DNA from 2 places in the Paenibacillus sp. FSL W7-1332 genome. Region 2 is predicted to be linked to the other one. Evidence: a T-box and tRNA genes for the amino acid it is inferred to sense, from the RefSeq annotation. Region 2 holds a T-box; the other holds one or more tRNA genes.
The links. A T-box is a leader RNA that pairs with one kind of tRNA and senses whether it is charged. The one in region 2 lies ahead of metG (methionine--tRNA ligase), so its partner is inferred to be a tRNA-Met.
Positions count from the first base shown of each region.

Region 1 (10,611 bases), 1.7 Mb from region 2:
GGCTTAGTGATCCGGTGGTACCGCATGGAAGGGCCATCGCTCAACGGATAAAAGCTACCCTGGGGATAACAGGCTTATCTCCCCCAAGAGTCCACATCGACGGGGAGGTTTGGCACCTCGATGTCGGCTCATCGCATCCTGGGGCTGAAGTAGGTCCCAAGGGTTGGGCTGTTCGCCCATTAAAGCGGTACGCGAGCTGGGTTCAGAACGTCGTGAGACAGTTCGGTCCCTATCTGTCGTGGGCGTAGGAAATTTGAGAGGAGCTGTCCTTAGTACGAGAGGACCGGGATGGACGTACCGCTGGTGCACCAGTTGTTCCGCCAGGAGCATGGCTGGGTAGCTACGTACGGACGGGATAAGCGCTGAAAGCATCTAAGCGTGAAGCCCCCCTCAAGATGAGATTTCCCAACTAGTAAGACCCCTTGAAGACGACGAGGTAGATAGGTTGGAGGTGGAAGTGCAGCAATGCATGGAGCTGACCAATACTAATCGGTCGAGGGCTTATCCAAATGACCCCAAAAAGTGAAGCGAAGCTTTGGAGCAACGCCGAATACTTTCCGGGGACCCCGATACCACATCGGGTAATGCTACGGATTCTAATCAACGCAAATTTCGTTTCGTATCTAGTTTTCAGGTGATCAAAACTGAATTGTAAGTGTACAAGCTATACTTGCAAGGAGGATGATCACGGCATTTGGCGATGCCGGATCCTGAATATACGTTTGGTGGCGATAGCGGAAGGGTTCCACGCGTACCCATACCGAACACGACCGTTAAGCCTTCCAGCGCCGATGGTACTTGGACCGAAGGGTCCCGGGAGAGTAGGACGTCGCCAAGCGGATACATATTCCCTGATAGCTCAGTTGGTAGAGCACTCGACTGTTAATCGAGTTGTCACAGGTTCGAGTCCTGTTCGGGGAGCCACTTATGGAGAGGTGTCCGAGTTGGCCGAAGGAGCACGATTGGAAATCGTGTAGGCGCCAAAAGCGTCTCGAGGGTTCGAATCCCTCTCTCTCCGCCAGCAAGGACTTCATATATGGCCCGTTGGTCAAGGGGTTAAGACACCTCCCTTTCACGGAGGTAACAGGGGTTCGAATCCCCTACGGGTCACCACTTTCTTAATTGCATCAGGGGATGAGAATCCCGTCGGTTCGTCGGAGGATATCTTCGTAAGCATTGACTTCGCAGTCTCGAACGAAGTGAGAGTATCCCCTACGGGTCACCACTTTCTTTTAAGATCAATCCAGACGGAGGCTTAGCTCAGCTGGGAGAGCATCTGCCTTACAAGCAGAGGGTCGGGGGTTCGATCCCCTCAGCCTCCACCATGATTTATCCTCAAAAAGTGAAGCACATGCTTCGTAGGTGATTCCGATTACTTTTCGGGGACCCCATACAAGCAACCCTTTATAATGACGCGGGGTGGAGCAGTTCGGTAGCTCGTCGGGCTCATAACCCGAAGGTCGTAGGTTCAAATCCTGCCCCCGCAACCAATTTATATCGCGATAGCGATAATGCCTCTTGGAACTGTGGTGTAGAGGCCTAACATGCCTGCCTGTCACGCAGGAGATCGCGGGTTCGAATCCCGTCAGTTCCGCCATTCTTATAAGCTTCAGGGATGAGAATCCATCATGGGTTCGTCGAAGCAGCATCTTCGTTAGTATAGACTTCGCAGTCTCGAACGAAGAGAGAGTATCCCGTAGTTCCGCCATTTACTCTTAGTAATAAGAGCCATTAGCTCAGTTGGTAGAGCACCTGACTTTTAATCAGGGTGTCGAAGGTTCGAGTCCTTCATGGCTCACCATCTTTACCAAGAGAGCATAAGACGGAATACATATTACATTGCGGACGTGGCTCAGCGGTAGAGCATCGCCTTGCCAAGGCGAGGGTCGCGGGTTCGATTCCCGTCGTCCGCTCCATTTTGCGCCCTTAGCTCAGCTGGATAGAGCGTTTGACTACGAATCAAAAGGTCGGGAGTTCGAATCTCTCAGGGCGTGCCATTTTTTAAACAATTACTTAACTCATTATGAAATTACATTGTGCCGGTGTGGCGGAATTGGCAGACGCGCGCGACTCAAAATCGTGAGGGAAACCGTGGGGGTTCGAGTCCCTTCACCGGCATTAAATAACGGGATGTAGCTCAGCTTGGTAGAGCACCTGGTTTGGGACCAGGGGGTCGCATGTTCAAATCGTGTCATCCCGATTCGATCGAAAGACTGCTTTCAGTGTAACTGAAGGCGGTCTTTCTTTGTTTTGGATTGAAAATGAGGCTGATGGCAAAAGCGGAACTGAATAATTTGGCAGCTTCCCGGTCACAATATGAAAAACATTGAATAGAAGGGGATAACCTTGAGTGTTTTTCATTTCTTTAAGAAGCTGTTCAGAAAACGCTGGAGACGCTGGAGACGCGCGATTTGGTCCTGTGCGATCCTATTGATCGCAGGTATCATGATATGGTCCGGCCAGAATATAAAGGATCAGATGAATAAGCTGCTCACTGCTGCATCCGACGATACGCCACTGGCCGTAGAAACGATGCATTACTTGCAGATTGAGGATGATAAGTTGGAAGAACGCCGGCAGGATCAGAGGGAATTCATGCAAAAGCTGAATACCTCGAAGGGAAAGAAGCATGTTCATGTTCGGATCACCTATGTATGTGGCATCGAAGAACAGGATATGGGAAAGCTTACGGCGGATGGTATTTATGAACTGATGAATAAAAATCCTTTATGGCAGGGACGATTGGATAACAAGGGTGAAGTCTGGCTGGAGCAAACCGTATCCGACCTTTCACCCACCTGTAAGAGGCAAGCCTATATGAGCATTGATTCCAACGGAAACTTAACCTTGTTTGATGGACCACCGGAGGAAGAGAAAGTGATGCGGACCTTCTTTCAGCTGGATGTCGGTTCGATGGAGTCGTCTTTGCCTAGAGATGTGATCCAGCAGCTTGAGGAAGGTATTCGAATTCAAGATATGGAAGAGTATAACAGTGTTCTGTCAACCTTTAGCGACTATGCCCGGGATATGGCTGAAAATGTCATGAACCCGACCCCATAGAACCTCCCAGCCTTGTCGCTTGGTGACCGAAAATGCTGCTGCCCGGAAATTTCCCGGGCAGTTTTTTGCGTTGCACAGGTATGTTAGCGGTCTCAATACAGAGGATACGTAACCGGTGCTTAAAGGATCAAAGTTTTTCCTCAACAGTGGTCGATCTTTTGTTATAATGAGAGAACGATACATATGTTCGCTTCATCAGAGGAGAGATTGGTTTGCGCATTTTAGGGATCGACCCCGGGATTGCGATTGTAGGTTTCGGGTTTGTAGATAAGGTTGGAAGTAAAGTCACGCCGGTACAGTATGGCTGTATCCAGACGGAAGCCCATACTCCGGATGAAGAGAGGCTGCACCACGTGTACGAGGGCATGGGGCAGCTTATTGATAAATATGAGCCTGAGGCCGTTGCTTTCGAGAAGTTATTTTTTAACCGGAATGTAACCACGGCGATGTCTGTATCACAGGCCAGAGGAGTGCTCATCCTGGCTGCGGTCCAGCGCGGGCTCCCGATTGCAGAATATACGCCGATGCAGGTGAAGCAGGCCATTGTCGGTTATGGAAAGGCCGAGAAAAAACAGGTGCAGGAGATGGTCAGGATGTTCCTGAAGCTGCAGAGCATTCCCAAACCTGATGATGTGGCGGATGCACTGGCTGTAGCGATCTGCCACGCTCATTCCTATACACTGAATTCCAAGTTAAATGAGGTATTGCGAAAATGATCGATTTTTTACGGGGACAGGTTGTCCATTTAGAGAGTGAATATATTGTATTGGATGTTCAAGGGGTAGGGTATCGGGTGTTCTGCCCGAATCCATATGCTTTTGCCAAAACCGAAGGAACTATTACGGTGTTTACCCATCATCATGTCCGTGAGGATGCCATCCTGCTGTTTGGATTTCCGACGCGGGAGGAACAGAAGCTGTTCCGTAAACTGATCGAAGTCTCGGGAATCGGCCCGCGTGTGGCGCTCGGCATATTGGGCGGGGGATCTCCGGACCATGTGGTTTCCGCGATCTACCAAGAGAATGTATCCTTCTTGATCAAGCTTCCGGGAATCGGTAAGAAAACAGCGCAGCGCATGATTCTGGATCTGAAGGACAAGCTCGAGGGATTCGGAAATGCGAGCATGATGACCGGTCTGTTTGCCATTCAGGAGCCTGAACCGGAAGCTGACGGCTCGGCGTGGTCTGAGGCACGTGAAGGACTGAAGGCTCTTGGTTATACGGATAGCGAGCTGGATAAGGTCTGGCTTAAGATTAAGGATTCTGCCGCAAGCGGTGAATCCGTTGACGTGCTGATGAAACGGGCACTGCAGCAGCTATACGCCGGCTAGAGGATCGCTGCAGGAGAGGAGTTTAATAGATGGATGATCGAATTATTTCCGCCAATCTGATGATGGACGAGCAGGCTGTCGAGCTTAGTCTTCGTCCACGTTATTTGGCTGAATATATAGGACAGAATCAAGTTAAGGAAAATCTCAAGGTATATATCGAAGCGGCAAAAATGCGTAACGAAGCGCTTGACCATGTGTTGTTGTACGGACCTCCAGGACTCGGAAAAACGACGCTGGCGAATATTATCGCCAACGAGCTTGGCGTTAATCTCCGTACGACTTCCGGTCCGGCCATTGAGCGTCCGGGAGATCTGGCTGCGCTTCTCACCAATCTGCAGGAAGGAGACGTCCTGTTTATTGACGAGATCCATCGCCTGCACCGGACGGTAGAGGAAGTGATGTATCCGGCGATGGAGGATTTTGCGCTGGATATTATGATCGGCAAAGGGCCAAGCGCACGCTCGGTTCGTCTAGATCTGCCACCGTTCACCTTAATTGGCGCCACCACCCGGGCTGGATTGCTCTCAGCGCCGCTAAGGGACCGATTTGGCGTGGTAAGCCGTCTGGAATTCTATACGGTCGACGAGTTGAGTTACATTGTGTCGCGCAATGCCGATCTTTTGGGGATCGAGATATTAGGAGAGGCAGCAGAAGAGATTGCCCTGAGATCGCGCGGGACGCCACGCATAGCCAACCGACTCTTGAAAAGGGTGCGTGATTACGCCCAGGTTCGAGGAGATGGCATGATCACGCCTAGCATCGCTCAGGAAGCGTTGAAGATGCTGCAGATCGACCCGATGGGTCTGGACTTTATCGATCATAAAATGCTGAATGCCATGATCAAAAGCTTCCGCGGGGGACCAGTAGGTCTCGATACCATTGCGGCAACCATTGGAGAAGAAAGCCAAACCATTGAAGATGTTTATGAACCGTATCTCCTACAGATCGGTTTCTTGCAGCGTACACCCCGGGGACGAGTTGTAACGCCCACAGCTTATCAACATTTAGGTATTCCCTTCCCTGAGGATCGTCGTTAGATTATAGAATCATTACATTCATACCAAATCCTAATAGCTACAGGAGGAAATACGTAAATGGATAGGAACTGGACGAAATCATTATTCGGTTGGACCACCAAAGGACTCTTGTCATTGGCTGTTGCCGGAACCTTATGGAGCGCGCCTGCGGTACATGCGGCCGCTCCTTCAATAGATACGATTCGTGTTGCGATGTTCCTGGATCTGGGAAGCCAGTATAAATCAATAACCAATGCCGTAACACTGAAATCCGCTGAGGCTCTGACGGCATCGCTGCTTGCATCCAGTGCACAGCAGGCTTTGATAAACATCCCAGCAAACCAGCAGGTCCGAATGAGTGTGGATACATACCGCGTCAAGGTGCTTGAGACCACGGATTGGAAAACGGCTTCGGAAGCAGCAAAAAAACTGCAAGCGACGAATGACAAACCGTTGCTGTTTGCGGACGGCAATGTTTACAAACTATATGCAGGTATGTACGAAACAGAGAAAGCGGCCTTGGACGGGGCTGCGCGAACGGCAAAGACGGCGGCTGCTCATCTGAATGGTCAAACGCCTTCGGTTAAAGGCGGGCTGCATCTGTCAGCAGGATCGTACGGATCGGAGGCTGAAGCCGAGTCTGTGCGTAAGACGTATGTGGATGCCGGCATGGATGCGTTTAATGTTGTGGTGCCCAGCGGAGGTGCATCCGCTTATGAGGTGTGGGTCGGCGAGGCAGCCAACACAGCCGATCTGGCTGCAGTCAAACAGGAAGCTTCTAAACTATCCGGCTCCCTCGTTGAACAGAATGCATCCGCTGCAGGTCTGATTATGAGACGAGATGTAAGTCTCAACCTGGCGACTCCTCAAGAGACACAGCATTATATGTTGTCGGGTGGTCAGTCCGTATTGCGGCTAGAAGGGACTTCAGGCGCCGGGACGAATGTGAAGGAACGATCGGATCGTTCGTATCGAGGCGTTTTGGAGATCGGACAAAAGAACGGTCAATTGTATCTTGTCAATGAGCTCCCGTTCCAGCAGTACCTGTATTCCGTCGTTGGAGCCGAGGTGCCGTCTACCTGGGGGACTGAAGCACTGAAAGCACAGGCTGTGGCAGCCCGCAGCTATGCGCTCTTCCAAGGTAATAAGTTCGAAGTAGCTCATGTCGTGGACACAACGTTAAGCCAGGCTTATTACGGGACCGCCTATGAGTATCCGAGCATTATTCAAGCAGTGGATGCAACCGACGGCGAAGTTGTCATGAAGGACGGTAAAATTGTGGAAACGGTCTTTTCATCCAATAGCGGAGGAATGACGGCAGATTCCACCGAGGTGTGGGGTAACCGTAACGATCTGTTTGCCGCGGTGGAAAGCCCTGGAGACTCCTCGTCCCAGGCAGCGCTTAAATCTTGGTATCATGTACTTCTTCCGAGTGGCGTTACAGGTTATGTACGTGAGGACAATGTGAAGGAAACCGGAAACAAAACATCGGCAGGACTCCTGTATATGACGGTTACCGCCAAGGATACGAACGTGCGTCCACTCCCATTGATCCAATCGAACGTTGAGCCTGTAGGCAAGATGAATCCGGGCGAAACGGCTGTCGTCCTAGAGAAAGTGGCGGAATCCAACAGCTATGACTGGGTTCGCGGTCCCTATACTTCGGATCAATTGCTTGCCTCTCTAAAAGGAAAAACCTCCAATAGCCTGCCTGCTTCCATTACTTCGCTGGATGTAACGGAGCGAGGCCCGTCTGGACGTGCCCTTGCGGTTAAAGCCAACGGTCAAGTGCTGGACGTGAAATATCCCGATATGTTCCGCTCGGCTTTTAACGGTTTGCCAAGCACATTGTTTGATATTGAATCAACCGGAAGTTATACTGTATTGAGCGCGAATGGTGCGGTATCAACGGTTTCAAGCGGCCAATCGGTGTCCGTCATCTCAGGGAGCGGCAACGGAAATGTCAAAGGTTCCGGCACCGTAGTGATGAATGGAACGGGGAAAGCGCGCGTGATTGAAAGCTCTCCCGGCTTTAAATTTACCGGCAAAGGCTTTGGTCATGGCCTGGGCATGTCTCAATGGGGTGCCAAGGGAATGGCAGACGAAGGGTATGATTACAAGCAGATACTCCAACACTATTACCGCAACACGACTATTACGAAGGACTGACCGACATGAATGTGGATTTGTATGATTTTGAATTACCCGAACATTTAATTGCGCAGACACCGCTGCTGGATCGAAGTTCCTCCAGGCTCCTCACGCTGGATAAACAGAGCGGAGATATACGCCATCAAACGTTTGCGGACATCATAGACTACCTGAATCCGGGAGATACGCTTGTATTAAACGATACCAAGGTAATCCCGGCCCGATTATTCGGTGCAAAGGAAGACACCGGTGCGAAGGCAGAGGTCCTTCTGCTGAAGAATATGGGGCAAGACCGGTGGGAAGCACTTGTAAAACCTGGCAAGAAGCTGAAAAAGGGAAACGTCATCTCCTTTGGCGACGGAAAATTAAAAGCGGTCATCGAGGAAGAAGGAGAGATGGGTGCCCGCACCTTATCCTTCTCGTATAAGGGGATTTTCCAAGAAATCCTCGATGAACTGGGGCAAATGCCGCTCCCGCCATATATTAAGGAAAAGCTGGATGACCGCGATCGTTATCAGACCGTATATGCGAAGCATGAGGGATCCGCAGCTGCACCGACGGCTGGCCTGCACTTCACGGAGGCTCTCCTGGAACAGATCCAGGCCAAGGGAGTGGACATCGCCTTCATCACCCTGCATGTCGGACTGGGGACATTTCGTCCGATGTCCGTGGATCAGGTTGAGGATCATGTCATGCATGAAGAGTACTATTCCCTCTCCCAGGAAACCGCTGAGCTGCTGAATGAGACGAAGCGGCGCGGCGGCCGGGTTATCGCTGTAGGAACCACTTCCTGCAGAACGCTGGAGACGGTTGGATCGGAGCGAAACGGCGAGCCTCTGCGAGAAAGCAGCGGCTGGACGAGCATTTTCATATATCCCGGTTATGCTTTTACCGTCGTGGATGCGCTGATCACGAATTTTCATCTGCCGAAATCCACGCTGGTTATGCTGGTTAGTGCGCTGGCCGGTCGCGAACACATTATGAAAGCGTACAAGGAGGCTGTTGAGAAGGAATACCGGTTCTTCAGCTTTGGCGACGCGATGTTTATCTATTAATTCGGAGGTTGGTTATCACCATGGCAGCAGCTGTTACTTATGAACATATTAAAACGTGCAAACAATCAGGTGCCAGGCTCGGCAGAGTGCACACCCCGCACGGCGTGATCGATACGCCGACATTCATGCCTGTCGGAACATTGGCAACCGTAAAAACCATGAGCCCGGAAGAGTTAAAAGCCATGGATGCCCATATTATTTTGAGCAACACCTATCACCTCTTCCTGCGTCCTGGACATGATATTGTGAAAGAAGCGGGCGGACTGCACAAATTCATGAACTGGGACCGTCCGATCCTGACCGATAGCGGCGGCTTCCAGGTATTCAGCTTGGCAGAAATGAGAAAAATATCGGAAGAAGGCGTACATTTCCGTTCCCACTTGAACGGAGATAAACTGTTTATCTCCCCGGAAGTTGTGATGGAGATTCAGAACGCGCTCGGATCTGATATTATGATGGCTTTTGATGAATGCCCGCCTTATCCTGCAGAGTATGAGTACGTTAAACAATCCACCGAGCGGACCTCTCGCTGGGCTGAACGCTGCCTGAAGAGTCATGCCAGACCGGAAGACCAAGCCCTATTCGCCATCGTTCAGGGAGGCATGCATGAGGATCTGCGCCGTCAGAGCGCCCGTGATTTGACTTCCATGGATTTCCCGGGTTATGCTATTGGTGGACTTAGTGTGGGAGAATCGAAGCAGCTTATGTATGAAGTGCTGGATTACACGGTGCCCCTGCTGCCGAACAATAAGCCTCGCTATTTGATGGGAGTCGGATCACCCGATGCGTTGATTGAGGGCTCGATTCGTGGTGTGGATATGTTCGATTGCGTGCTTCCGACGCGGATCGCTCGCAACGGGACAACGATGACAAGTCAAGGCCGTCTTGTCGTTCGAAATGCTCAATATGCCAGGGATTACGGACCGCTGGATCCGGAATGCGACTGCTACACTTGCCGTAACTACTCGCGTGCTTATCTGCGCCACCTGATCAAGAGTGATGAAACGTTTGGACTAAGATTGACGACGTATCATAACCTGCATTTCTTGATTAATTTGATGCGTAATGTGCGTCAGAGTATTATGGAAGATCGTCTGCTTGACTTCCGCGATGAGTTTTTTGATAAGTACGGCCTACATGATAATGAAAAAGGGTTCTAAAGCAAGCTCATGGCCATCATGATAAGTTTGTGAAAGGGGGGAAAGAAATGTTTGGAACTTCATTTGATCTCGCAGCAGGACAGACCCAAGGCGGCGGAGGCATTTTGGGATTGATTTTGCCGTTCGTGCTGATGTTTGTCATCTTTTATTTTCTGCTTATTCGTCCACAGCAGAAGAAACAGAAGACCAGAAACGCCATGCTTAGCGCCTTGTCCAAGGGCGACAAAGTGGTAACGATCGGAGGTCTTCACGGCACGATTGTGGAGATTACCGACGACATTGTGGTCTTGAAAGTGAACGATGTAACGAAGTTAACGTTCGACCGCAACTCGATAAGCCATAGTGTGAATGCGGATGCATAATGACGTATCACATACATATGGAATGTAATCGTTAAAACAAAGGCCGACTCCCTCATGGGAGCCGGCCTTTGTTTTATATGAGCGTGAAGAATGGGAAACAGAAGTCCTTAAGTAATGGAGGGCATTTGAGCCAGCGTTACTTTTTCAAATTGACCCCGAACATCCCCCCGATGGCGCCGCCAGCAAATACCGTAGCAATCAGCGTCAAATCTCCGAGAGACAAGGAGCTATCCAAAGCAAGAAAGCCAATGACGAGCAGTGTAACGCCGTATACCAGCCCTGTCAGACAGCCGTAATACCAACCTTTGTTTCCTGCGCGCTTGCCGCTCACACAACCTCCGATAAAGGCGGAGACGGCATGTACAAGAAACGTGTAGAACGATAAATCATCTTCGGCCAGCCCGCTGCCCCATAGAAGCAGGGATAACGCCAACGCGCCAAGAAACATCCAGAAAAAAGAATACAATAGTCCTGAAA
Region 1 is NZ_CP150209.1:1,933,793-1,944,403, forward strand. It holds rRNA gene MKX98_RS08300 (23S ribosomal RNA) at 1-509, shown strand, start outside; rRNA gene rrf (5S ribosomal RNA) at 722-838, shown strand; tRNA gene MKX98_RS08310 (tRNA-Asn) at 849-924, shown strand; tRNA gene MKX98_RS08315 (tRNA-Ser) at 930-1,021, shown strand; tRNA gene MKX98_RS08320 (tRNA-Glu) at 1,039-1,113, shown strand; tRNA gene MKX98_RS08325 (tRNA-Val) at 1,250-1,325, shown strand; tRNA gene MKX98_RS08330 (tRNA-Met) at 1,414-1,490, shown strand; tRNA gene MKX98_RS08335 (tRNA-Asp) at 1,521-1,597, shown strand; tRNA gene MKX98_RS08340 (tRNA-Lys) at 1,726-1,801, shown strand; tRNA gene MKX98_RS08345 (tRNA-Gly) at 1,842-1,916, shown strand; tRNA gene MKX98_RS08350 (tRNA-Arg) at 1,921-1,997, shown strand; tRNA gene MKX98_RS08355 (tRNA-Leu) at 2,039-2,118, shown strand; tRNA gene MKX98_RS08360 (tRNA-Pro) at 2,127-2,200, shown strand; gene MKX98_RS08365 (BofC C-terminal domain-containing protein) at 2,347-3,060, shown strand; gene ruvC (crossover junction endodeoxyribonuclease RuvC) at 3,273-3,776, shown strand; gene ruvA (Holliday junction branch migration protein RuvA) at 3,773-4,390, shown strand; gene ruvB (Holliday junction branch migration DNA helicase RuvB) at 4,420-5,427, shown strand; gene MKX98_RS08385 (SpoIID/LytB domain-containing protein) at 5,485-7,575, shown strand; gene queA (tRNA preQ1(34) S-adenosylmethionine ribosyltransferase-isomerase QueA) at 7,581-8,612, shown strand; gene tgt (tRNA guanosine(34) transglycosylase Tgt) at 8,633-9,772, shown strand; gene yajC (preprotein translocase subunit YajC) at 9,820-10,134, shown strand; gene MKX98_RS08405 (TIGR04086 family membrane protein) at 10,271-10,611, opposite strand, start outside.
Region 1: it has a tRNA-Met gene. The T-box ahead of metG (methionine--tRNA ligase) is inferred to sense a tRNA for this amino acid. The anticodon was not compared.

Region 2 (10,611 bases):
TACTGGCCCTTGGCATCGCCAGGTTACCTCTTGGCTGTTCCCTACCGGCGTAACTACCCATATGCTCCTGGTCGCCGCTCTTCGAAACCCCACGGTCAGGCTCCGCTATGCAGCGGTTCGCGATGTCCTCAAGGAGTATAACCAAGAGGAGGTATATGAGGAGCTGTTACGACTTTTGGGCTGTAAAGACATGAGTGCCGAACAAGCCATGATTCATCTCAATGGATTGGCCCGAACCTTCGATGCCGCGTCTGCGATTGCGAAGACCCCCTTCTTCTTCAGCAGTGACATTACGCCGGATGCAAGAGCAATTGCCATTGACGGCAGCCGCGAGCTGATCCTAAACGGAAGCCATAGGGAAGCCGTCTTCTGGATGGTGGCTACCTTCGCTCGCTGCCACAACATATTGGAGGTCGACGGGACTCCTGAGTTTCAGGAGCAGTATACCCCTCCTTTTGATGCGATCCTTGCGGATCTCGGCATAACTTCCACCGATGACCTGCTGCAGCGGGCAGACGAGGTTCTCCATTTCCTGCCGAAACTGTGGAGCGTCACGGAAAGCATATTGGATGCCAATCCGAATGTGACAGGCGGGCGGGAATCGACCTCATAACTTTCCTAAATTTCATATACAAAAAACCACGCCAGGATTGATCCGTGCGTGGTTTTTGTTTTATCCCATCGTGCGTATGATATCCTGTGCGTACGATAAGTGCACGGGGGGATGCTTCGATGGCTGTCAACCAACATGCTTGGATGACCGTCCTACATGCTTGACGCACGCATGGCCGTCGAACACTTATTAGCGGCCTTCCTCCTGCAGAGGCAGATAAAATCGGTGCTCCTCTTGGTCTTTGACAAAGCCAACCGACTGATAGAGTGACAACGCCGTTTCATTGGCTGCCTTCACTTCAAGTTTTACCGAGGTGGATCCTTGAGCCTGAAGATAGGACATGGCACGGTAGAGCAGATGTTTGGCGATTCCCCGTTGTCTCCACGGCTCTCTCACAAACACATCTTCAATCACGCCGACGTTCCCCTCTTCCAGCCATGCCATGGTACTGCCTATAATCATGTCCCCTTCCAGGACATTCATCGCAGTCCAGCCGGGATGCTCTTTATATTCCCGTAAGCGTTCAAGCCCCAGCGGCGCTTCCGGCCAAACCTCGGCCTCGAGCTTTAGATACATCTCTTCCTCTTCCGCAGACTCCATCCTCCATAATCGATAGCGATAGCGATCATCTAACGGCAAGGCTTGTAAAGGCTCCTCAAGTGACCGCTTCATGGTATACAGCTTCTCCAGCGGCTGAAATCCGATTTCCTCAGTAAAAAAAGCATTATTGGCGATCTCATGAACATAATTGCCCACGCACAAATACGTCCCGTACATCTTCGGCAGCGTCCTCTTTAACACAAGGGCATGTTCATAGAGCATCTTATACATTTCACCTAGAAGATCATAATCCCGCTCCCGCTGAGGTACAGCCTTGAGATTCACATAAATGTGATGCTTGCAGTTAGGCGCACATCCCGGCGGGATCACGTTAATAATGCCCACCTGTCCCTTGGCCACCATCTTCCCGTCTTCAATAGCACAGAACACATTACCCCAATTCTCCTGGTCACCTACCCACCAAAACAGCGCATTCGCTGCGGATACCGCCTGATACAGCTCCCCCAGCAGAGGCATATCGCCCTGCCTAAAATTCCGAATGATTCTTTCACCCAATTGAATGTCACCAGCCTTTGCGTTCATTGTAAGACGACCCTGAATGATAAAAATAGATAAAAAACAACTATAGACGAACAAATCGCTTAACCATGCACTATTTTCCTTATTATGGGTTTACAGCGTTGTTATTACGTAATATAATAATTACGTAATAACATAATGATGATAAAACGAGGTTGATGATTCCCCATGACACGTGATCTGGTTTATGAGATGGATGTCTTAAAGAATCAAATGACGGAACTGCAGCAGCTTGTCTATCAAGCCCTTATGGAACGCAAACCTGGTTCCGCATCAAACCAACACCGCCAAGAAATCTCGCCAACACCTACGATATATAAAGCAGCCTCCGAGGACGGCTCCGTCTTCTACTCCGGACAAGTGCACCTGAATGGACAAAACATCCGCTGGGAGCCGCAGGAACGGCGAATGGATCAATTGCTGGACATGAACACCGAGAAGGCCGCCAAAATCCTCGCAGCACTGGGCAACAAGCAGCGCCTGGATATTTTAAAGGCCGTCATGGCAGAGCCCCTATCCGGCACCGAGCTGGTAGAACGTTTGAATATGGGAACGACGGGTCAGCTGTATCACCATCTCAAGGCGCTGCTCGGCGCGGATCTCCTTGTACAGGAGCAAGGCGGAAAGTACGCTCTTCCTAAGCATCGGAGCCTGCCGTTCCTACTGCTGCTCTCTGCTGCTGGCGATCTGCTCGATACAAGCGATTACCTGGAGATGACCGAAACCCGCAACAATGCAGGGATGTATTTTGGGACTTCGCACGGCTTCGATATTCATCAGCTGCTCTGGGCCGTCGTGGAAAATTCCATATTGGAGCACACGAGTGGGTATGGCGATCAGATTGGCATTTACCTGCATGAGGATGGCAGCGTGACGGTTACCGATAACGGGAGAGGCATTCCCGTGCAGGCCCTTCCGAATTCCAACATCCCAGTCGTACAATCGGTACTAACCGATGTCCACCGATTGAACACCAGCGCACACTTTCTGGCCCCCGGCGCGGAGAAGGGCATCAGCATCGCAGTAGTCAATGCTCTCTCCAAGCATCTGACCGTGGAAATTCGCCGTGACGGTAGCATATACCGGCAGGAGTACAGGCACGGCATTCCGCAGACCGGGCTTCTGATTGTCGGCATGACTCAAGAGACGGGCACCAGCGTGACATTCAAGCCTGAGCCCGAATTATTCAGCTCTGCCTTTGATATTAACCGCATCATCGAGCGTAAGAGCGCAATTGCCGCGGATTATCCTGGAATCACCCTGACGATCCGCAATACGGCTGAATAAGGGGAGCTGGAGAATAGGTAGTTCGAAGCCTTTGCACCATGCTTTTTACAGCAGCGTTTTTTACAGCAGCGATACGCGCAGATGCCGCATATGCAAACCGTGGCTGAACCAACGGTCCTGGAACGAATACCGGTCCGGATGTAGAGACGCTATGTGTGGTCCGGGGCATGCTTGAATGGCTGTCGACCGAGCGCATGTCTGGTGCTATACTGAGCTTGAACGAACGCTAATCGAGGTGAGATAGAATGTTGGAACCGTTCAATGGAGAATGTAATGGAATCTGAACAGGAAAGGGGATGGTGCGTTTAATTTAAAAAATGAAACGAGGACGATAAACATGAACATACAGAGTACGGTAATGAGCGAAGGATTTGCATTGAATGTTTCCATTCGTGGAAATGGCAGGCCCATTTTGGTGGTGGGAAGCAGTATTTACTACCCCCGCTTGTTTTCGGAACAACTCTACACTTCATTTCAACTGATTTTCCTGGACCATCGAGGCTTTGTTAAGCCCCCTCGGACACTGGAGCCGGAAGAATACACACTGGATAAGGTTCTGGATGATATCGAAGCGGCAAGACAAACGCTGGAACTGGAGGATTTTATTATATTGGGGCATTCGGGGCACGCCTTCATGGCGCTGGAGTATGCCAAAAAATACCCGGAACACGTCCGGAAGGTAGTCCTGCTGAACACCGCCCCGACCAACAGCCCGGAGCGGCAGCAGCAGAGCTTTGCTTTTTTCAATGAGACGGCGTGTCCTGAGCGGAAACGGCAGTTTGAAGCGGATATCGCCCTGCTGGAGGGTGATATCCAGAGGGAGCCTGAACGGCGGTTTGCTCATATGTGCATCCGAATGGGAGCGCACAGCTTCTATGACTATGCCTATGATGCGGCCTGGATGTGGGAAGGCGTCTTCACCAACATGCCCGTCATCGATCATTTATGGGGAGAAGCCTTCGCGCGGCTCAATCTGATCGATTCGCTGAAAGAGGTTGCCAAGCCCGTCCTTATTGGGCTTGGACGGTACGACTACTTGGTTAGTCCCGTATCGCTTTGGAATGCGATAAACGGCTCGCAAGCCAACGTGAAGAAGGCCATTTTTGAAAAAAGCGGCCATAATCCGATGTTTGAAGAGCCCGATCTGTTTAACGCCATATTGACCGATTGGATTGATGAAACGGACAACTAACCCGTGAAGATATAACGTTTGCGTTACTGTAATGAAGAGGAGCCCTCAGCACTGGGGGCTCCTCTTGCGTCTTGCTGGGGGCTCCTCACCATCTATTTGCGCGTTTCAGTCGGTAATCTTTTGAAACTCTCGCTTCATACAGCTTCGACTGCAGTGTGCGGATGGGTGCTCTTTTCGCTGAGAACTGCGCCTTTTTGAGTCCAGACGGACATGGAAGGCTATTGGCTGATATCTTGGGCTGTTTTTGTGTTCATGCGGGCACAAAATCCGCTATTGGCGGATATTGAGCCGTTTTTGAGATCATCCGGACACAGGATCCGCTATTTGCTGATATTCGATCGTTTTTTGATACCTTGCGGACACTGGATCCGTTAATGTAACACATTCACGGAAAAATCCCGGAATATTTTGCGAATAGCGGATCTCATGTCCTCAAACCACTACGAAATGGCCAAAAACACAGAAATAGCGGAACGACTGTCCTTTAAAACACAAACCAGACCATCAAAAACCCTAGATGCATTGAGTCCTTGAGCCGTCGCCCCTCGATGCCTTACTTCGACTCTCGTTACCTTGATACCTTAATTCCCTAATTCTCGATTCTCGCTCTCGTTGCCTTGATACTTTGATTCCTCGATTCTCGCTCTCGTTGCCTTGATACTTTGATTCCTCGATTCTCGTTCTCGGTGCCTTGATACTTTGATTCCTCAATCCTCTGCGCTCGATACCTTAATTACTTAATTCCTCAATCCTCAACTCTCGATTCTCCATACCTTAATTACTTAATCCTCACTCCCGGTATCTTGATTCCTTTCCTCGATCCTATCCTTAACTCTCCATACCTTGATACCCAGATCCCTTGTCTCCAGATCCCTAGATCCTTGATGCAGCTCCTATTTTACCTCCAGGGTATCGTACGATTTGCATCATAACGACAATAGCTCCTCGCGCCTCCCAACTCCATCGACTCGCCTTTTGGGAGTTTGAGAAACGTAGAGTCCTATCATTAGAGGGACAGCTCCCCCAGCCTGCGCGTCTCCTCCTCAATCCGGCTTGGATCGATCCGCTCGAATAATAGCTCTACGTCATGAATCGGCCTGCCAGCCGGAACATGGCTCCACTCCCACGCCGCTTGCTCCAGCGAGAGAAAGTCCCGTATCCTATTGCAAGAAAATGGAATGAACGGCTGCAGCAGATTCGCCAAATTGGCTATGATCTGAACACAAATAAACAGCGTTGTCCGGCACGCTTCATGATCCTCCTTGACCTGAATCCACGGCTTCCGTTCATCAAAATATTTGTTCGCCAGGCGCACTGTGCTAAAAATCCGTTCCAACGCTTCCTTCAGTCGCCCACCCTCAATAAGCGCCCCAGCCTCGCGATACAATGCCTCAACTCTGCTCTGCCACTCTTCGGATATGCAGCCCTCGGGCACTTTCCCCTCAAACGATTTGTTCACAAACACCAAAGTACGGTTGACGAAATTCCCAAATGCGCCAAGCAGTTCGCCATTGTGACTGTGAATGAACTCCCTCCAAGAGAAATCGGTATCCCGCTTCTCGGGTCCGTTCGCAATGAGGAAGTAACGAATGGAGTCCGGCTGATAACGGCTTAACACATCCGGCACCCATATCGCCCAATTCCGACTGGTCGAGAACTTCTTCCCTTCCAGCGTCATGTACTCGCAAGATATGATTCGGTCCGGTAAATGCAGGTCACCGGTCCCCTTCAGCAGCGCTGGCCAGATCAGCGTATGAAACGGGATATTATCCTTCCCATGAACATAGTAAGCCGTAATCCCATCCCTCCCCTTGAGCCAAAAGGATTCCCAATCACCGCCCGTCTCTGCGGCCCACTGTTTGCTGGCGGATAAATAGCCGCTTACCGCTTCGATCCAGACATAGATTTTCTTATCCTCAAATCCCGGAATAGGCACATCTACGCCCCACGTCAGATCCCTTGTAGCCGCCCGATCCTGAAGGCCTTCCTCCAGATATCTGCGGGTCAGTTGCACCGCATTGTCCCGCCAGCCTTGTGCGTTATTCAGGTCATTGGTCAGCTCCCCCTGAAAATGCGACAGCGATACGTAAAAATGCTCAGTAGGACGCTCCACCGGAGGGTTTCCGCAAATTTTGCAGGTCCTGTTCGTCAGGTCGGACGGATCAAGTATCGTGGAGCAGGCGTCGCACTGATCGCCACGGGCCCTGCTGCCGCATACAGGGCAGTCTCCTTCCACATAGCGGTCCGGCAGAAACCGTCGATCGGTTTCGCAATACGTTTGCAGCACGATTTTACGGTACAGATGTCCGTTGTCCAGCAGCTTCAGAAACAACTCCTGCACTACCGCGTGATGAAACGCCTGATCGGTTCGCGTGTACAAATCGTAGGAGAAACCCAGCCGTTCGAAGCAATCCACAAACTCCCTATGGTACCGATCCGCAATATCCCCGGGAGCCACGCCCTCCTGAATGGCTTGAACCGCCACAGGCGTTCCATGACAATCACTACCGGATACGTACAGGACTTGATCACCTTTCGCGCGGAAATAACGTGCCAACACGTCGCCGGGCAAGAGGCTTGCAAGTCTCCCCAAATGTAAGGACCCGTTAGCGTAAGGCCAGGCACCGCCGATAAAAATGTTCGCCATGTCAATCTTCCTCCTTTATTTAGACAACAAAAAAAGCCCTCATCCCAAAAGGGACGAGAGCTTGCCGCTCACGTGGTACCACCCAATTTCATTCATGCCTTGCGGCATTCACCTCTTCGGGTACGACGCCATGTATCGCGTGTATACCCTAGCACGTTAACGGGTGCGGGATCCGGCACAGCCTACTACCCTACAGGGTTTCGGTGCACAGCTCAGAGACCATATTCCCTAGGTTCTTTCCTTACCCCTTTTCACCAGCCGGGGCTCTCTGTTCAAAGACGTCGCCAAGGTACTCTTTCTCTTCATTGCTTTTGTCTAACGTTATTCAAGTTACTGGAAATCATACCCGAACGCTGCTCTGAAGTCAAGTGGGTACAGTAAAAGCCCGCCTGAGTTTTAAACCCCTTCCTTCGACTCTGCGCTGAGGTGTCGGAGATCATGATTTTGCAGTATTATCTTCCTTTGAGTCATGTCGTTTTTACTACTCTGTGCAAAGCACACATATACTTGGACTCTTTTAGTAAGGATGCGCTGAGTAAGAGCAAGAACTGGACATAATATGGCAGTCCAGAAAGTCTCGATAGTCGAAGAAGTGTGTCCCTCTCTGAGAGACTAAACCACCTTATACCTACAAGACCTTATTCCTCTAAAAGGTTACTTATACATTAAAAAAACCACCCCTCAAGTTCAATTCACTTGGGGGGCGGCTTTTTTAGCCTATACTTTTTTTCTTCTGAGCAGAAGCAAACCTGCAAAAAGCATAATCGCCCCGGCTAACATAAAACTGTACATATTCGTAGCTGTATTCGGCAATTTATTTCTGTTAGGCTCGTTCGTTCCCTGATCTCCGGATTGATCCGGATCTCGTGGAGTCGAATCCGATACGCCTAAGGTTGAATCGTCATGATCGTCCGGTGTTTGTACCCCGGTATTCGAATCCCCGTCGGTGTCTCCATTCGAGTCTTCATCCGGGTTCCCGTTGGAATCTCCGTCCGTGTCTTCGTTCGAGTTTCCGTTCGGGTCCTCATTTGAATCGCTGTCGGAATCTCCCGTTCCACCCGGGTTCGTATTGTTGTCATTGTTGTTCTCGTTGTCCGTTACTTCGATGACATTGGATGGCTTCTCCGGACTAGTCACATTATCACCTGTAACTTCACCGATGTTCTCGATCGTATGACCGGCTTGTCCCGCCTTGACGGTTGCCTGGAACGTAATCGTATGCCATTCGGTATCCGTAATCCGTCCAAAGTTACCGCTCACTTTGCCGTTCACGTATTGGCCTTTGTCCCCATCGGCGAGATCAGTGACGGAAACGCCGTCCACCTTCAGACTGCCTGCTACATATACCAGCCCTTCCGGCAGGATGTCGGCAATCATCAGGTTCGATACATAGCTGCCGGCAACGGTATTGCGGGCAGAGATCGTATACTCCAGCGTATCGCCGACCGCGATAGTGCCGCCATTGAGATCCCGCGACGTCTTCCGTGACTCCATCACTGGAGCAGGCGGCGTTACAGGCGGTGTAACCGGTGGATCCGGATCTACCGGTGGGTTGACTGGTGGATCGGTTGGCGGATCGATTGGCGGTTCTACTGGCGGTTCCGGTTCAACGACCATTTTTTCCGTCGGTTCACCTGGCTGATCGATATTATCGCCGGTTACCCGTGCCGTGTTCTCGATTGTCAGCCCGCCTTGTCCCGGCAGAATGATGGCCTGGAACTCCAGCGTATGCCAGTCGGTATCCTTTACATTGCCAAATGAGCCATATACGTCTCCGGTAACCGAATGACCAGCGTCATCGTCTTTCGGATCCGTGACCGTGACACCATTCACTTTCAAGCTGCCTGGAACGTACTCCAGCCCAGCTGGCAGCGTATCGGTAATCGTCAGATTCTCCAGATACGTATCGTTGACAACACCTCTCACACGAATCGTATACGTGATGGTGTCCCCGACCTCATACGTGGCCTTGGTTACATTCGTATTCGTTACAGACTTATCTGTTTCAATCTGCGGATTCCGCGGATAAACTTCGACTTCATTTCTTGGTCTGTCCGGTGTACCAACATTGTCGCCCTCTATGGCCGCAATATTGATAATATTCTTGCCGGCTTGACCCGGTAATACTTTCACCTGGAACGTCACTTTACGCAACTCAGTGTCGGTAACATCCCCGAAACCGGCGAAAATTTTTCCGTTTGCGAAATGGCCTTTGTCGCCATCCTGATCATCGGTGACTTGTACGTCGTTGACCTTCAGCGTACCCGCTACGTATTCCAGACCTGCTGGAATCACGTCCGAGATCGTCAGGTTGGTCACCAGACTGTCGGAGGCGGTGTTGCGGGTCTGAATTGTGTAAGACAAGGTGTCCCCGACTTCAGCATGTGCAGCGTCGGTGTTCCCGGCCGCTTTCTCAAGCAGCTCAGCTGTCTTCGTGGACTCCAGCGCGGTTTCACGTGGATAAACCTCGACGACTTCCTCCGGCGTGCTAGGTGTGGTGACGTTGTCACCATCGACCACAGCCACGTTCCGGATGTCCTTACCGGCTTGACCCGGTAATACTTTCACCTGGAACGTCACTTTACGCGGCTTGGTATCGGTCACGTCTCCGAACTTGGCAAAGACTTTGCCGTTCGCGAAATGACCAGCATCGCTATCTTGATCATCGGTGACGGCTGCGTCGTCGACCTTCAGTGTACCCGCTACGTATTCCAGACCCGCTGGAATCTCGTCCGAGATCGTCAGGTTGGTCACCAGACTATCAGAGACGGTGTTGCGGGTTTGAATCGTGTATTCCAGCGTATCCCCGACTTCAGCATGTGCAGCGTCGGTGTTCCCGGCCGCTTTTTCAAGCAGCTCAGAGGCTTTCGTAGACTCCAGCGCGGTTTCGCGTGGATAAACCTCAACGACTTCCTCCGGCGTGCTTGGCGTAGTGATATTATCGCCATCCACCACAGCTACGTTCCGGATGTCTTTACCGGCTTGTCCCGGTAGCACTTTAACCTGGAACGTCACCTTGTGCCATGCGGTATCGGTAACATCTCCAAACTGAGCGAAGACTTTACCGTTAGCGAAATGGCCGTTGTCGCCATCTTGGTCATCGGTAACTTGTACGTCGTTGACCTTCAGCGTATCCGCTACGTATTCCAGACCCGCTGGAATCACGTCTGAGATCGTCAAGTTGGTTACCAGACTATCTTCGTTCTTGTTGTGCGTTTGAATCGTGTAAAGCAAGGTGTCCCCGACTTCCGGATGCGCGGCATCGGTATTCCCGGTTGCCTTTTCAAACAGCTCCGCAGTCTTCGTGGACTCCAGCGCGGTTTCACGCGGATAAACCTCGACGACTTCCTCCGGCGTGCTTGGCGTGGTGATATTATCGCCATCCACGGCAGCTACATTCCGGATGTCTTTACCGGCTTGACCCGGCAGCACCTTCACTTGGAATGTCACCTTGTGCCACTCGGTATCGGTCACATCCCCAAACTGAGCGAAGACTTTTCCGTTAGCGAAATGGCCCGCGTCGTCCCCTTGAGCATCGGTGACTTGCAGGTCGTCGACCTTCAGGGTACCCGCTACGTATTCCAGACCAGCTGGTATTTCGTCCGAGATCGTCAGGTTGGTTACCAGACTATCTTCGATCGTGTTGTGCGTTTGAATCGTGTAAAGCAGGGTATCTCCGACTTCCGGATTCGCGGCGTCGGTGTTTCCGGCTGCTTTTTCAAGCATTTCCGC
Region 2 is NZ_CP150209.1:280,473-291,083, reverse strand. It holds gene MKX98_RS01345 (hypothetical protein) at 1-613, shown strand, start outside; gene MKX98_RS01340 (GNAT family N-acetyltransferase) at 803-1,756, opposite strand; gene MKX98_RS01335 (ATP-binding protein) at 1,922-3,040, shown strand; gene MKX98_RS01330 (alpha/beta hydrolase) at 3,378-4,232, shown strand; gene metG (methionine--tRNA ligase) at 5,239-6,879, opposite strand; T-box leader at 6,926-7,194, opposite strand; gene MKX98_RS01320 (isopeptide-forming domain-containing fimbrial protein) at 7,597-10,611, opposite strand, start outside.